Methyloterricola oryzae: one gene and its partners. The protein of the gene in region 2 interacts with the protein of the main gene of each other region in a pairwise test. Links are inferred from orthologs where the notes say so. Each region holds a gene or a part of one and is shown on either strand. Other genes may lie near its edges.

Region 1 (2,781 bases), on a different replicon or contig from region 2:
TTCAATTAAATCGCGAGATTGGCCTGATCCACGGGCAAGCCTGGGCCCATGGTGGACGAGACCGTGATCTTCTTCAGATAGATGCCCTTGGAGGCGCTGGGCTTGAGCTTCTTCAGATCGACCAGCAACGCTTCAAGATTTTCCTTCAAGGCAGCCTCTTCGAAGCTGGCTTTACCGATGGTGCAATGGATGATGCCCTTCTTGTCGGTACGGTAGCGTACCTGACCGGCTTTGGCATTCTTCACGGCGGTGGCCACATCCGGCGTCACGGTGCCAACCTTGGGGTTCGGCATCAGGCCGCGGGGACCCAGGATCTGGCCCAACTGACCGACGACGCGCATGGCGTCGGGAGAGGCGATCACCACGTCGAAATTCATTTCGCCGGCCTTCACCTGGGCAGCCAGGTCATCCATCCCGACGATATCGGCGCCGGCGGCCAGAGCGGCCTCGGCATTGGCACCCTGGCTGAACACCGCCACGCGCACGGACTTGCCGGTGCCACGGGGCAGCACGGTTGCGCCACGCACGGCCTGGTCGGACTTTCTCGGGTCCACACCCAGATTCACCGCCACGTCGATGGACTCGACGAACTTGACTTTGGACATGGACTTCAACAGGGTAAAAGCCTCCTCGGCCTGGTATACCTTACCCGGCTCGAGCTTTTCCTTGATTGCCTTCAAACGCTTGGTAACTTTGGCCATTACACACCCTCCACTTCAAGGCCCATGCTGCGCGCGCTGCCCGCGATGGTGCGGATGGCCGCATCCATGTCGGCAGCGGTCAGGTCCGGCATTTTCGCCTGAGCGATTTCCGCCAGTTGCTCGCGCGTGACCTTGCCCACCTTATTGGTGTTGGGGGTCGCGCTGCCGCTCTTCAGGCCCGTGGCTTTCTTCAGCAGTACGGAGGCTGGAGGGGTCTTGGTGATGAAGGTGAAGCTGCGGTCGCTGTACACGGTGATGACCACCGGCAGCGGCAGACCTTTCTCGACATTCTGGGTCTGGGCGTTGAAGGCCTTGCAGAACTCCATGATGTTGACGCCGCGCTGACCGAGCGCGGGGCCGACAGGAGGACTCGGATTGGCCTCACCTGCCTTGACTTGCAGTTTGATGTACGCGGTGATTTTTTTTGCCATTGAATGACTCCAGTGGGTATAGCGCTTGCGGCGACAAGCTCCCCGTTAGTGGCGTCCAGCCCCTTCGGGCGGGACAAAAAACCGGCTACTAAAGCCGGGGGTCAGGCCTTTTCGACCTGACCGAAATCCAGCTCGACCGGGGTCGAGCGCCCGAAAATGAGCACGGAGACGCGCAGCCGGCTCTTTTCGTAATTGACCTCCTCTACGACGCCGTTGAAGTCCTTGAACGGCCCTTCCACGACTCGCACCACCTCGCCCGCCTCGAACAGAATCTTGGGACGCGGCTTGTTGACGCCCGCCTCGACCCGATTCAGGATGGCCTCGGCTTCCGCATCGGTAATGGGAGCCGGCTTATCCGAGGTGCCGCCAATAAATCCAAGCACCCTCGGAACGTCCTTTACCAGATGCCAGGTTTCGTCGTTCAACTCCATCTGAACCAGCACATAACCGGGAAAGAATTTGCGCTCACTCTTCCGTTGCTGGCCCTGGCGCATTTCCACCACTTCCTCGGTGGGCACCAGAACCTTGCCGAAGTAATGCTCGAGGCCGTCGCGCTTTATGCGCTCTTCCAGAGCCTTCTTGACCTGGTTCTCGAAATTCGAGTAAGCGTGGATGACATACCAGCGCAATGCCATCTCACACCTTCTGGCCGGTCATGGAGCTAATACCCCAGAACAGGAACATGTCCAGCAACCACAGAATCAAACCCACCAGGAACACCAGGGCAACTACCACGAGGGTGGCCTGAACCGTCTCCTGACGCGTCGGCCAGATGACCTTGCGCACTTCCATCCGCGATTCCTTGAGAAATTCCCAGATGGTGCCGCCCATGGCGGTGTTATAAATCAACGCAATCGCAACCCCGGCCACGCCGAGCATACCCAGGACCCGATAGAGCAGAGCGTGCGCCGAGAAATAGTAAAAGCCGACAATGCCGGCGATGATGACACCGACTGCAAGGACCAGCTTTGCGGTATCAAAGGCCGATGCACTGGGTTCTGCTTGAGCTGCCATGAGTGCTCTCTGAAAGGTAACCTACGGGGGGACTACTTTGACTGCCGAAAGATGGCAGGCCAGGAGGGGCTCGAACCCCCAACCTGCGGTTTTGGAGACCGCTGCTCTACCAATTGAGCTACTGACCTGTAAAAACCTTCGCAATGGAACCGCTACTCCGGCCGCTTGGATCCGGCCGGAGCAACTCTTAGACCGATTACTCGATAACCTTGGAAACGACGCCGGCACCTACGGTGCGACCACCTTCGCGAACCGCGAAACGCAGACCTTCTTCCATGGCGATGGGCGCGATCAGCTTCACCGTGATCTTGATGTTGTCGCCCGGCATCACCATCTCCACGCCTTCCGGCAACTCAACCGAACCGGTCACGTCGGTGGTGCGGAAGTAGAACTGCGGGCGGTAGCCATTGAAGAACGGCGTGTGACGACCGCCTTCTTCCTTGGACAGCACGTAGATTTCCGCTTCGAAATGGGTGTGCGGGGTGATGGAACCCGGCTTCGCCAATACCTGACCGCGCTCCACGTCCTCACGCTTGGTGCCGCGCAGCAGCACGCCCACGTTGTCGCCAGCCTGACCTTCGTCCAGCAGCTTGCGGAACATTTCAACACCGGTGCAGGTGGTCTTGACGGTGGCC
Region 2 (8,184 bases):
CCGCTACATGCACGGGGACAGCGCCCCGAGCAGTACCACGGCGATGGTGCCCGATGAGCGCAACGATCATCTCTTCAGCCTATTTCTTCAGGATGAGATCAAGCTTATTCCCGAACAGCTGAGGCTCACCCTCGGAAGCAAGTTAGAGCACCGGAACCTGGTGGGCTACCAAATCCAGCCCACCGGCCGCCTGTTATGGACACCCGACAACAAAAACAGCGCCTGGCTAGCCGTTTCTCGGGCGGTGCGCATGCCTTCCTGGGTCGAGCAGGATCTTCGATATAACGCCCTGACACTGCCCCCGAGCCCGCCCGACGCGCCCCTGCCGACCCTGCTGAGACTGACGGGCAACCGCCAGTTCCATTCCGAATCAGTGATCGCCTACGAACTGGGCTACCGCGCCCAATGGCGGCGCGACCTGGCAACCGATTTGGCAATCTACTACAACGACTACAAGAGCCTGGAGTCCATAGAGCCCCTGCCCTGCTCCGCCCTTCCGGCTGCCGGCTACGTGAACTGCCCCCTGACCTTCGGCAACCTCCTGTACGGCCACACCTATGGCGCCGAACTCAGCGTGAGCTGGAGCCCCATGGATACATGGCGTCTGCAGGGCGGATACACCTATCAATACATGTCCCTCAAGGTCAAGCCGGGCAGCGGCTATACCGAGGCCGCCGCCGACGAAGGCAACAATCCAAATAACCAGTTCTTCCTGAGCTCGTCCCTGTCTCTGCCGGGCAATACCCGCTTCGATATGGCCCTGCGCTACGTGGGGGAAACGCCGACCCAGAACCTGGGGGCTTACTTCACGCTGGATGCGCAACTCACCTGGAAGCCATTGAGCCAGCTCGAACTGTCCCTGATGGGGCGCAACCTCAGCAGCGAATACCATCGCGAATGGACACGTTCGTTCGCGGTCACGCCCACCTACCTGGAACGGGACTTCCTTGCCACGGTCCGGTGGTCATTTTGACTTGGGCGGCAGGCCCCACCCCGCTGAAACTGGCGCGAGCCATACGCCTGTGCGGCTTCATGGGCATGCTGCTGGCAGGGGCGGCGCAGGCTCAAACTGACGTGTCGGAATACGCCTTGAAGGCCGCGTTCATCTATAACTTCGCCAAATTCATCGACTGGCCAAAGCCCTCAGATGGGTTGCTGCACCTGTGCGTAGCCGCCGAGGAGACCTTCGAAGGCGAATTCGATAAGCTGAGTCAGAAAGTCACGGGGGGGCTACGCTTGCAGGTGGATCATCCGAAAGCTCCTGAAATGGGCGCGCAGTGCCAGATCGTTTTCATCGCGGATTCGGAGGCCGATAGCCTTCCGCGCTGGGTCCAACTCTCCCGCGAAAAGGGGGCGCTTACTGTCAGCGACGCCCCGGGCTTCCTGGACCGTGGCGTCATGATCGAGATGCAAATGGAGGATGAACGGGTTTCCTTTGACGTCAACATGACGGCAGCCCGCGCCGCCCGGCTCGACATCAGCTCCAGGCTCTTGCGTCTGGCCAAGCGCGTCTACTAGGGTTCACGATGATCCGGTCACGCTTCAAGAATCTGTCCATCGAGACCAAACTCCAGTTCATCAACATGGCTACCACCGGGTTTGCCCTCGGTCTGGTGCTGGTGTTCCTGACCCTGCATGAATTGTGGTACCAGCGCGAAACCTTGCTGGAAAATCTCATGGCCGACGGTCGCATGATCGCCAGCAATGCGTCGGCTGCCGTCCTGTTCCAGGACCGCGATGAAGCCACCGAGATCCTTTCGGCCCTGCAGGCCTCGCCCGCCGTAACCCGCGCCGTGATATACCTGCCGGACCACAAACCCTTCGCGTCCTATGCGCGGGATGCCAATCTTGCGGCTCCGGCGGAAGGCGCCGTGGTAACGACGCACCCACCCTCCTTGTTTCCATCTGCCCTCGAGTTCTGGCAGGACATTCAGGTGCGCGACGAGAAAATCGGCGACCTGCTGATCGAGGCCGACCCTCACGACCTCTACCGCACACTCCCGCGTTATCTCAGCATTATCGCGTTTTCGGCCAGCATCGCTCTGCTGCTGGCCTTTCTGGTGCTGCAGCGACTAAAGACGGCTATCACCGCCCCCTTGCTCAATCTGACAGACCTGATGCGCAAGGTTTCGCGGCACAAGGATTACTCGCTGCGCTCGGAAGTGCATAGCAGCGACGAAGTGGGTTCCCTGGCCCACTGCTTCAATGACATGCTGGAGCAGATCCAGCACCGCGATCGCAGCCTGCGCGAGGAACTGTCGGAGCGCCGCCGCGCCGAGGAGCATCTGGACCGCCTGGCCTACTACGACACGGTGACCGGACTGCCCAACCGGCATTATTTCAACGAGCGCCTGGCGCACATCATCGGCGGCGCGAATTCCTTCGCCGAACGCACGGCGCTGATGTTCATCGATCTGGACAACTTCAAAATCATCAATGACACCCTAGGCCACGCGGTCGGCGACCTGCTCCTGCAGGATGTGGGCGGACGACTGAAGGCGCTGCTGCGCAGCGGCGACTACATCTTCCGTATCGGCGGCGACGAGTTCGCGGTGATTCTGGAAAAGGTGGAACACCCGGAAGATTGCATGGCCGTCGCCGAAAAGATCATCCAGGCATTTTCCACCTGCTTCACCCTGGATCAGCACCAGATCTTCGTCGGTGCCAGCATCGGCATCAGCTTCTGTCCCGATGACGCCACCGAGGCCGGTACCCTGCTGAAGAACGCGGATACGGCCATGTACTCGGCCAAGGAACGCGGCAAGAACACCTTCCAGTTCTTCCAACCGGAAATGAAAGGGCGCGCGCTCAATCGGCTGACCCTGGAGAACAATTTGCGGCGCGCGCTAGAGCGCAGCGAGTTTGTCCTCTATTACCAGCCGCAGTTCGATCTGGAGTCCGGCCGCATCACCGGGATGGAGGCCCTGCTGCGCTGGAGCCATCCGGAACTGGGTACAGTGAGCCCTTCCGAATTCATTCCCATCGCGGAAGACAGCGGTCTCATCGTGCCGTTGGGGGAGTGGGTGCTGCGCACCGCCTGCGCCCAGGCCGCAATCTGGCAGGCAGAATGCGCGGTGCCTTTTGTGCTGGGCGTGAATATCTCGGGGCGTCAGTTCAAGGACGACACCGTGGCGGAGAAAGTGCTGCAGATTGTGCTGGAAACCGGCATGGACCCGCGCCTTTTGGAACTGGAACTCACCGAAAGCACGCTTATGGACGGTTCCGGCGCCAATATGCGCAAGCTGATGCGCCTGCGCGCCATGGGCATCCGCTTCTCGATCGACGATTTCGGAACCGGCTATTCGTCCATGAGCTACCTCAAGCGCTTTCCCATCGCCACCCTGAAGATCGACCGCAGCTTCATCGACGGCATCCCGGACAACCCGGAAGACGTGGCCATCACCACGGCCATCATCGCCGTGGGCAAGAGCCTGAACCTGGAATTGCTGGCGGAGGGCGTGGAAACCCGGGAGCAGGCGGAATACCTGCGCAACAATGGCTGCCGCCACATTCAGGGCAACTACTTCAGCAAGCCCCTGCCAGCCAACGAAGCCTCCCTGCTGCTGCTTGTCAGCAACGGCAAGCCCGCCGTCGCCGAAACCTCCGCCACGATTTCCTGAGCGCGGCCTCAGCGCTTCATGGAGTCGAAAAACTCGCCGTTGGTCTTGGTGTCCTTGAGCTTGCCCAGCAGGAACTCGCTGGCCGCCATCTCGTCCATGGGTTGCAGGATCTTGCGCAGGATCCAGCATTTCTGCAGTTCTTCCTGCGGTACCAGATACTCTTCCCGGCGCGTGCCGGAACGGTTGATGTTGATGGCTGGATAGATGCGCTTCTCGGCAATCTTGCGCTCCAGATGCAGTTCCATGTTGCCGGTGCCCTTGAATTCCTCGTAGATCACTTCGTCCATGCGCGAGCCGGTATCGATCAGGGACGTGGCGATAATGGTCAGGCTGCCGCCTTCCTCGATGTTGCGGGCCGCGCCGAAGAAGCGTTTGGGCCGCTCCAGGGCGTTGGCGTCGACACCGCCGGTGAGCACCTTGCCGGACGAGGGCACCACCGTGTTGTAGGCGCGGGCCAGGCGGGTGATGGAATCCAGCAGGATCACCACGTCGCGCTTGTGCTCCACCAGGCGCTTGGCCTTCTCGATGACCATTTCCGCCACCTGCACATGGCGGGCGGGCGGTTCGTCGAAGGTGGAGGACACCACTTCGCCCTTCACGCTGCGCTGCATTTCCGTTACTTCTTCCGGGCGCTCGTCGATGAGCAGCACGATCAGATAGCACTCCGGGTTCTGCTCCGCGATGGAATGCGCCAGGTTCTGCAGGATCATGGTCTTTCCCGCCTTGGGCGGCGACACGATAAGACCACGCTGACCCTTGCCGATAGGGGCGATGAGGTCGATGACGCGTGCGGTCAGGTCTTCGGTAGTGCCGTTGCCGAGCTCCAGGACGAAGCGGGACTTGGGAAAGAGTGGCGTGAGATTGGAGAAGAGGACTTTGTGCTTGGCGTTTTCAGGCGGTTCGTAGTTGATCTGCTCCACCTTGAGCATGGCGAAATAGCGTTCGCTCTCCTTAGGGGGCCTGATCTTGCCGGAAATCGTGTCGCCTGTGCGCAGACTGAAGCGGCGTATCTGGCTGGGAGACACATAGATGTCATCGGGGCCCGCCAGATAGGAACTGTCCGTCGACCTAAGGAAGCCGAATCCGTCCTGCAATATTTCCAGCACCCCGTCGCCGTAGATGTCCTCGCCGCCCTTCGACTGCTTCTTGAGTATGGAAAAGATCAGGTCCTGTTTGCGGGTTCGGGCCACGCCTTCGATATCCAAGGACTCGGCGATTTCGATCAGTTCGGAAACAGGCTTGCGCTTCAGGTCGGTAAGGTTCATAGGTTAAGAATGAGGATGCGGGTTTTCAGGAAACAGTTGCTGGAATTGAGTTACTCGAGCGAGCAGGCGTCGAGTCCAAGAACTATCAGAGGGGGAGCGCCGGAACCGGCACGGACTTAAGAGGAAGTTTCTTTAGTTCTGGCGAAAAAATAGCACAGGTAATTGGGCCCGTCCAGAAACCGCGACGAGACGGGCCGCATCCGCCTCAAGCGAGATTGCTGTCGAGGAAAGCCGCCAGCTGCGATTTGGAGAGTGCGCCCACCTTGGTGGCCTCCACTTCGCCATTCTTGAACAGCATCAGCGTCGGTATGCCCCGCACCCCATAACGCTGCGGCGTAGACGGGTTGTCATCGATATTGATCTTGGCGATGGTCAGTTTGCCGTCATAGTCGTTGGCAATCTCCTCCAGCACCGGAGCAATCATCTTGCAGGGACCGCACCACTCTGCCCAGTAATCCACCAATACGGGACCATCGGCTTTGAGTACCTTATCTTCAAAGTCGTCATCATTCAGATGCAGAATCTTCTCGCTCACTGGAAATCTCCGGGTTGTTGATGGGTTGCGGCGGGCAAAGGGACGTGTGCGGCCCACAATGGGAGGACGCTGACGGCAATGGGGCAATTTGAGCTTAATCCCCGCAAAAATTCAAGACCCGCGCCGCCGTGAGCCCGGGCATGAGTTCGCTGAAGTCCTCGATGCTACAGAACTCCCGGATGTCTCGGCTGGGCCGCTGGCTATCGTGCTTGCGCACCGCCACCAGGTGGGCGACGCCATGAACCCTGGCTGCTCGCAGCACCGGCAGACTGTCGTCCACCAGCAAGGTCCGGGCGGGATCGAACGGTTCCTGGCCCGCGAGGCGCGGCCAGAATTCCGGCTGTTCCTTGGGAAAACCCAAGGCGTGGGAACTCACGATGGCGTCAAAGAAGCGGTTAAGACAGGTTCTTTCCATCTTCAGCCCCAGGCTTTTGGGGTGCGCGTTGGTCGCCAAAATCAGCCGCCTGCCGCTGTTGCGCGCCGCCTCGAGAAACTCAGGCACATGGGGCAGCACCGCAATCAAGCCGGCGATCTCCTGCTTGAGCCCTGCCACGTCCAATTGAAGCTGCTCGCTCCAGTAATCGAGACAATACCACTCGAGCCGCCCTTCCATGGCTCGAAACTTCGGCCCCAGTTCCTGCCGCGCGGCGCTGAGTTCCATGCCCATGCGCTCGGCATACTTGGCGGGTATGTATTCCTGCCAGAAATGGTTGTCGAAGTTGAGATCCAGCAGCGTGCCGTCCATGTCGAGAAACACGGTATCAATGTCATCCCATACAATCATGGGTTAATATTCCTCCTCCATTCCGGTATCGGTGGCGCGCATTAACACCCGTGAGCAGCAGCAAAGGAACCCTGTCCATGCCCATTATGAAGGAGCCTTCCCGTTTTTTGGAGCCAGTCATCGCCCTCTCGTTGGAAGCCGGGCGTCGCATTCTCGAAATCTATAATTCCGATTTCCGTGTTGGCTTCAAGCAGGACGATTCGCCGCTGACCGCCGCGGACCTGGCGTCGCACCACTGCCTGAGCGAGGGTTTACAGAAACTGAGCACGGTGTATCCGGTGCTCTCCGAAGAATCCGCCGACCTACCCTTCGCGGCCCGCAGCGCCTGGGAAACCTATTGGCTGATCGACCCCTTGGACGGCACCAAAGAATTCGTCAAACGTAACGGGGAATTCACGGTCAACGTGGCGCTGATCCATCAGCACCTACCGGTTTTGGGCGTGGTCTATGCGCCGGCCATGGACGTGTGCTATTTCGCTTCCGAGGGGTGTGGCGCCTTCAAGCGGGTCGGCGGCGGCGATCCGCAGCAAATCTATGTGCGCGACCGGGCCCCCGCCCGCCTGGCGGTAGTGGGCAGCCGCTCACACCAGACCGAGGGCCTCGCCACGCTGCTCGGCCGCCTCGGCGAGTACGACCTGAAATCCATCGGCAGTTCGCTCAAACTGTGCTGGGTGGCCGAAGGGGAAGCCGACCTGTATCCCCGCATCGGCCTGACCTCCGAATGGGATACCGCTGCCGCACAGTGCGTCGTTGAAGCCGCTGGCGGGGCCGTGACCGACCTGGCGGGCCGGCGCCTCCAGTACAACACCAAAGAATCGATTCTGAACCCCTTTTTCCTGGTCTATGGCGATAAGTCCAGAACCTGGCACACCTATGCCACAGGCCTCCAAGAATAAGCACGACGAGGTACCTTGACATGAACAACGATGGCTTCAACTGGCTAGGGCTGTTCCTACGCTTTCTCGCCGCCCTCTTCGTGGTGTACGCAACCTACAACCCGGAAGGGTATTCTTATTACCACTGGGTCGCCAGCTCGCTGAAAACACCGGTTGCCCAAGGCATCTGGAATTCCGATGCGCTCAAGTTCATGGCCGGCGTGTTGCTTCTTACCGCCTGGATCGTTTTCTTCAACGCGACCCGCAATTCCCTGGGCCTGCTCGGCGTCACGCTGACCCTGGCCATCTGCGGCGGGTTCATCTGGTTCCTCTCGGAGATGGACGTGTTCACCCCCGAGTCGGTGCCGGCTTTCACCCACCTGGTGTTGCTGGTCATCGCCGTGGTGCTGGCCTTGGGGATGTCCTGGGCACACATGAAGCGCCGGCTGACGGGACAAGTCGCCACCGACGAGGTCGACTGAGCGGTTGTGAAAGAATCTGCTGCGCGTCCCGATTGCTGCATCGCGCGGTGCTCGGAATCCACATGTACCCCACATACACTGCGGTTCCGGTGCTCCGCGCTCCTTGCCCTTGGGCCGCTCGCTACGATTTTTCACAAGCTCTGAGACGGGGATTGATCAGGGCGGCGTCCGGCAGGCTTGGCCTCATTGGAATCCAGCCCAGCCTGCCCGAAGCCGGAGTTCCAAAATCCAACGCCGCGCCAACCCGCCCGTTTCGTGATATTGCCGACTATGCCGCCTGAAGCCTCGACCGCCAGCGACGCCCCTCCCCCGCTTCCGGACACCCCTTTCCGCTTCGTCCGGCATTTCGTCGGACGCTTCCGGGGCTGGTTTCTGCTGATGGTCCTGCTGGAAGCAGGCCAAGCCGCCAGCAACATCCTGCTCCCCTACGCCATCGGCCAGGTGATCGAAACTGTCACCCAAGCCAAGGACATCGCCAGCCTCACCCTGGAGGGGGAATTGCGCTACCCGGCACTGCTGTTCGCCGCCTTGGGCCTCGGCGAAGTTCTGTTCAGCCGCGCCAGCGGCGCGTGCCTGATCATGGTAGGGCCGCGCCTGCGCAAGGCGGTGAGCGGCGAGTTGTT
Region 3 (2,908 bases), on a different replicon or contig from region 2:
GACATGAAGGCGGATTACGGTATCGCCCTGGATGGCGATGGTGACCGGCTCATCATGGTCGATCATCGCGGCGAGATCGTGGACGGCGATGAACTGCTGTACATCATCGCCCGCTCACGCCTGGAGACGTCCGGTCTGCGCGGCCCCGTGGTCGGAACGCTGATGACCAACCTGGGCATGGAGCATGCATTGCAGCGCCTGGGCGTCGGTTTTCTACGCGCCGCGGTGGGCGACCGCTATGTGATGGAACTAATGCTGCAGAACGACAGTCTTCTGGGAGGCGAGGGTTCTGGCCATATCATCTGCCGCGATCGCACCAGCACCGGTGACGGCATCGTCTCGGCCCTTCAGGTGCTCGCCGAGATGTGGCGAACCGGGCAGACGTTGCACGAATTGAAGCAGGGTATGGAGAAATATCCACAGACCCTCATCAATGTGAAGATCAAGGAGCGCGTCAAGCTGGAAAGCATACCGGCGGTGCAGCAGGTCAAGGAGGAGGTGGAGCGGGAACTGGGGCAATCGGGACGGGTGCTGCTGCGGCCTTCCGGCACCGAACCCCTGATCCGGGTCATGGTGGAGGGACGTGACGCGTCGCAGGTGGAAAACCTGGCCCAGCGTATCGCCGGCGTGGTGGCCGAGTCCCTGGCAGCGTGACGGCCCGGAAGACTCAAGATATCCTTTCGCACTTGAAGGAAGCGCGGATTAACGCCGGCGGGATGGTTCGATAAATGAGAATTTTGCATACAATGCTACGCGTGGGAAATCTGGATCGTTCCATTGCGTTTTATACCGATGTGCTCGGTATGCGCCTTTTGCGTCGTGAGGATTATCCGGAGGGTTCCTTTACCTTGGCTTTTGTGGGGTATCAGGGCGAAAGGGAAGGCACGGTGTTGGAATTGACCCATAATTGGGACACGGACCATTACGACCTGGGTAGTGGTTTTGGCCATATCGCCGTCGAGGTCGAGAATGCGCAGGCGGCCTGCGAAAAGGTGAGGCAACTCGGGGGAAAGGTGGTGCGTGAAGCCGGTCCCATGAAGCATGGCAGGACGGTGATTGCCTTTGTGGAGGATCCGGACGGATACAAGATAGAATTCATCGAAAAAGGAACCCAAGGAGTGGATTGAATACGCGCCCTGTAAGGCCTCTATCGCGAAAAACTGTTTTTTATTCAGAGCCTGAGTCCGGCCCGAGAGCAAGTGGCGGATTGCGGTATTATCTGTTCTAATTTGATTTGGATTCGCTGGCCATGGGAGCCGGCGCAATAAGAATAAGGAGAAAGAGGATGTCAAAAGGGCAAAACTTGCAAGATCCATTTTTGAATGCGTTAAGAAAAGAACACGTGCCGGTTTCCATTTATCTCGTGAATGGCATCAAGCTGCAGGGAAAGATCGATTCTTTCGACCAGTACGTGATCATGCTGAAGAACACCGTCAGCCAGATGGTTTATAAGCATGCCATCTCCACCATCGTCCCCGCGCGGCAGGTGAGGGTACCTCACATGTCTGAAGGCGCCGAGGGCGAGGAATAGCCCCATCCGTCCAACCCGCATCCATCCGCCGTTCGGGTCATCGCGCGGGAATGGCAGGTCCGCTTACGCGGCAGTCCCCGCCCGTGCCATGACCAGCTTCGAGCCGATCCGCAAAGTGTTTGTCCCGCTTGGCGCGTTAGCATGCAGTAGCACGCTGAGGAGCCGTCGCGCCAAGGGGCGCCACCCCCTTGTTTGACAGGCCGCAAACCGGCGAACGCGCCGTCCTGGTTCACCTGGAAACCCGGGGCGATGGGGAAGACTTGCTGGAACTCAAGGAACTGGCCCGATCCGCCGGAGCGGAAACAGTCGGCGTAGTGACTGGCAAGCGGCAGATCCCCGACGCACGCTACTTCATAGGCAGCGGCAAGTTGGAGGAATTGGCTCTGACCGTGGCCGCAACGGGTGCTGAACTGGTTCTGTTCAACCATATGCTCTCCCCGAGCCAGGAGCGCAATCTGGAGAAGGCGCTCAATGTCCGGGTCGTGGACCGCACCGGCTTGATTTTGGACATCTTCGCCCAGCGGGCGCAGTCCTTCGAGGGCAAACTGCAGGTGGAACTGGCGCAGTTGCGTCATCTCTCCACCCGATTAGTTAGAGGCTGGACCCACCTGGAGCGGCAGAAGGGCGGCATCGGACTGCGTGGTCCCGGCGAGACCCAGCTGGAGACGGACAAGCGCCTGCTTGGCCACCGGATCAAGGTCATCCAGAAGCGGCTGGAGAAAGTGGCGCAGCAGCGCAATCAGGGGCGCAATGCCAGACGCCGGGCGGAAGTACCTGTGATCGCCCTGGTCGGCTATACCAATGCCGGCAAGTCGACCCTGTTCAACTGCCTGACCCGCGCCGAGGTCTATGCGGCCGACCAGTTGTTCGCGACCCTGGATCCGACCTTGCGCCGGCACCAATTGGACAACCGGCAGGTGATCATCCTGGCGGATACCGTGGGCTTCATCCGGCATCTGCCCCATGAATTGGTCGCGGCCTTCCGCTCCACCCTGAGCGAAGCCAGCGATGCGGACCTGCTGCTGCATGTCATTGACGTCAACGACGAGCGCATGGAGGACACCATCGCCGAGGTCGATGAGGTGCTGGACCAGATCGGCGCTTCCGATGTTCCGCAGATCAAGCTGTTCAACAAGATCGACCTCAAGGAGGAGCCCGAGCCGCGCTTCGAGCGGGACGAATCGGGCGCAGTCGACCGCATCTGGCTGTCCGCCCGTGAAGGGCTGGGCCTGGAACTGCTGGACCAGGCGTTGGCCGAACGCTTTTCCGGCGCGCCGCTGCGGATGGAACTCAGATTGAGGGCCGACCAGGGAGCGTTGCGGGCGCGCCTTTACACCGTGGCCCGGGTTTTGCGGGATGAGCCAGGCGAGGATGGGT

What was found. Proteins that work in one complex are often made in the same cells at the same time.
Region 1: the proteins of rho (region 2) and nusG interact in binary tests that used the Escherichia coli proteins (3 or more experiments, as listed by UniProt). The link is inferred for Methyloterricola oryzae from one-to-one orthologs.
Region 3: the proteins of rho (region 2) and hfq interact in binary tests that used the Escherichia coli proteins (3 or more experiments, as listed by UniProt). The link is inferred for Methyloterricola oryzae from one-to-one orthologs.

The regions. Positions count from the first base shown.
Region 1 is NZ_JYNS01000006.1:73,339-76,119, forward strand. It holds nusG (transcription termination/antitermination protein NusG), read right to left. Parts: upstream 1,768-2,781; coding sequence 1,234-1,767; downstream 1-1,233. Other genes in the region: rplA (50S ribosomal protein L1), read right to left, coding at 6-701; rplK (50S ribosomal protein L11), read right to left, coding at 701-1,132; secE (preprotein translocase subunit SecE), read right to left, coding at 1,769-2,146; tuf (elongation factor Tu), read right to left, coding at 2,343-2,781. UniProt on the Escherichia coli protein: Part of the processive rRNA transcription and antitermination complex (rrnTAC). The complex forms an RNA-chaperone ring around the RNA exit tunnel of RNA polymerase (RNAP).
Region 2 is NZ_JYNS01000002.1:47,527-55,710, reverse strand. Bases 2,758-5,676 are described here. They hold rho (transcription termination factor Rho), read right to left. Parts: upstream 4,886-5,676; coding sequence 3,629-4,885; downstream 2,758-3,628. Other genes in these bases: yrfG (GMP/IMP nucleotidase), read right to left, coding at 5,515-5,676; trxA (thioredoxin TrxA), read right to left, coding at 5,091-5,420; EK23_RS04085 (putative bifunctional diguanylate cyclase/phosphodiesterase), read left to right, coding at 2,758-3,620. Also shown: EK23_RS04095 (TOL_0244 family TonB-dependent receptor), read left to right, coding at 1-973; EK23_RS04090 (YfiR family protein), read left to right, coding at 970-1,518; more of EK23_RS04085, read left to right, coding at 1,527-2,757; more of yrfG, read right to left, coding at 5,677-6,204; 3'(2'),5'-bisphosphate nucleotidase CysQ, read left to right, coding at 6,282-7,100; EK23_RS04060 (DUF6524 family protein), read left to right, coding at 7,121-7,561; EK23_RS04055 (ABC transporter ATP-binding protein), read left to right, coding at 7,832-8,184. UniProt on the Escherichia coli protein: Facilitates transcription termination by a mechanism that involves Rho binding to the nascent RNA, activation of Rho's RNA-dependent ATPase activity, and release of the mRNA from the DNA template.
Region 3 is NZ_JYNS01000009.1:113,016-115,923, forward strand. It holds hfq (RNA chaperone Hfq), read left to right. Parts: upstream 1-1,285; coding sequence 1,286-1,531; downstream 1,532-2,908. Other genes in the region: glmM (phosphoglucosamine mutase), read left to right, coding at 1-654; gloA (lactoylglutathione lyase), read left to right, coding at 729-1,127; hflX (ribosome rescue GTPase HflX), read left to right, coding at 1,720-2,908. UniProt on the Escherichia coli protein: RNA chaperone that binds small regulatory RNA (sRNAs) and mRNAs to facilitate mRNA translational regulation in response to envelope stress, environmental stress and changes in metabolite concentrations.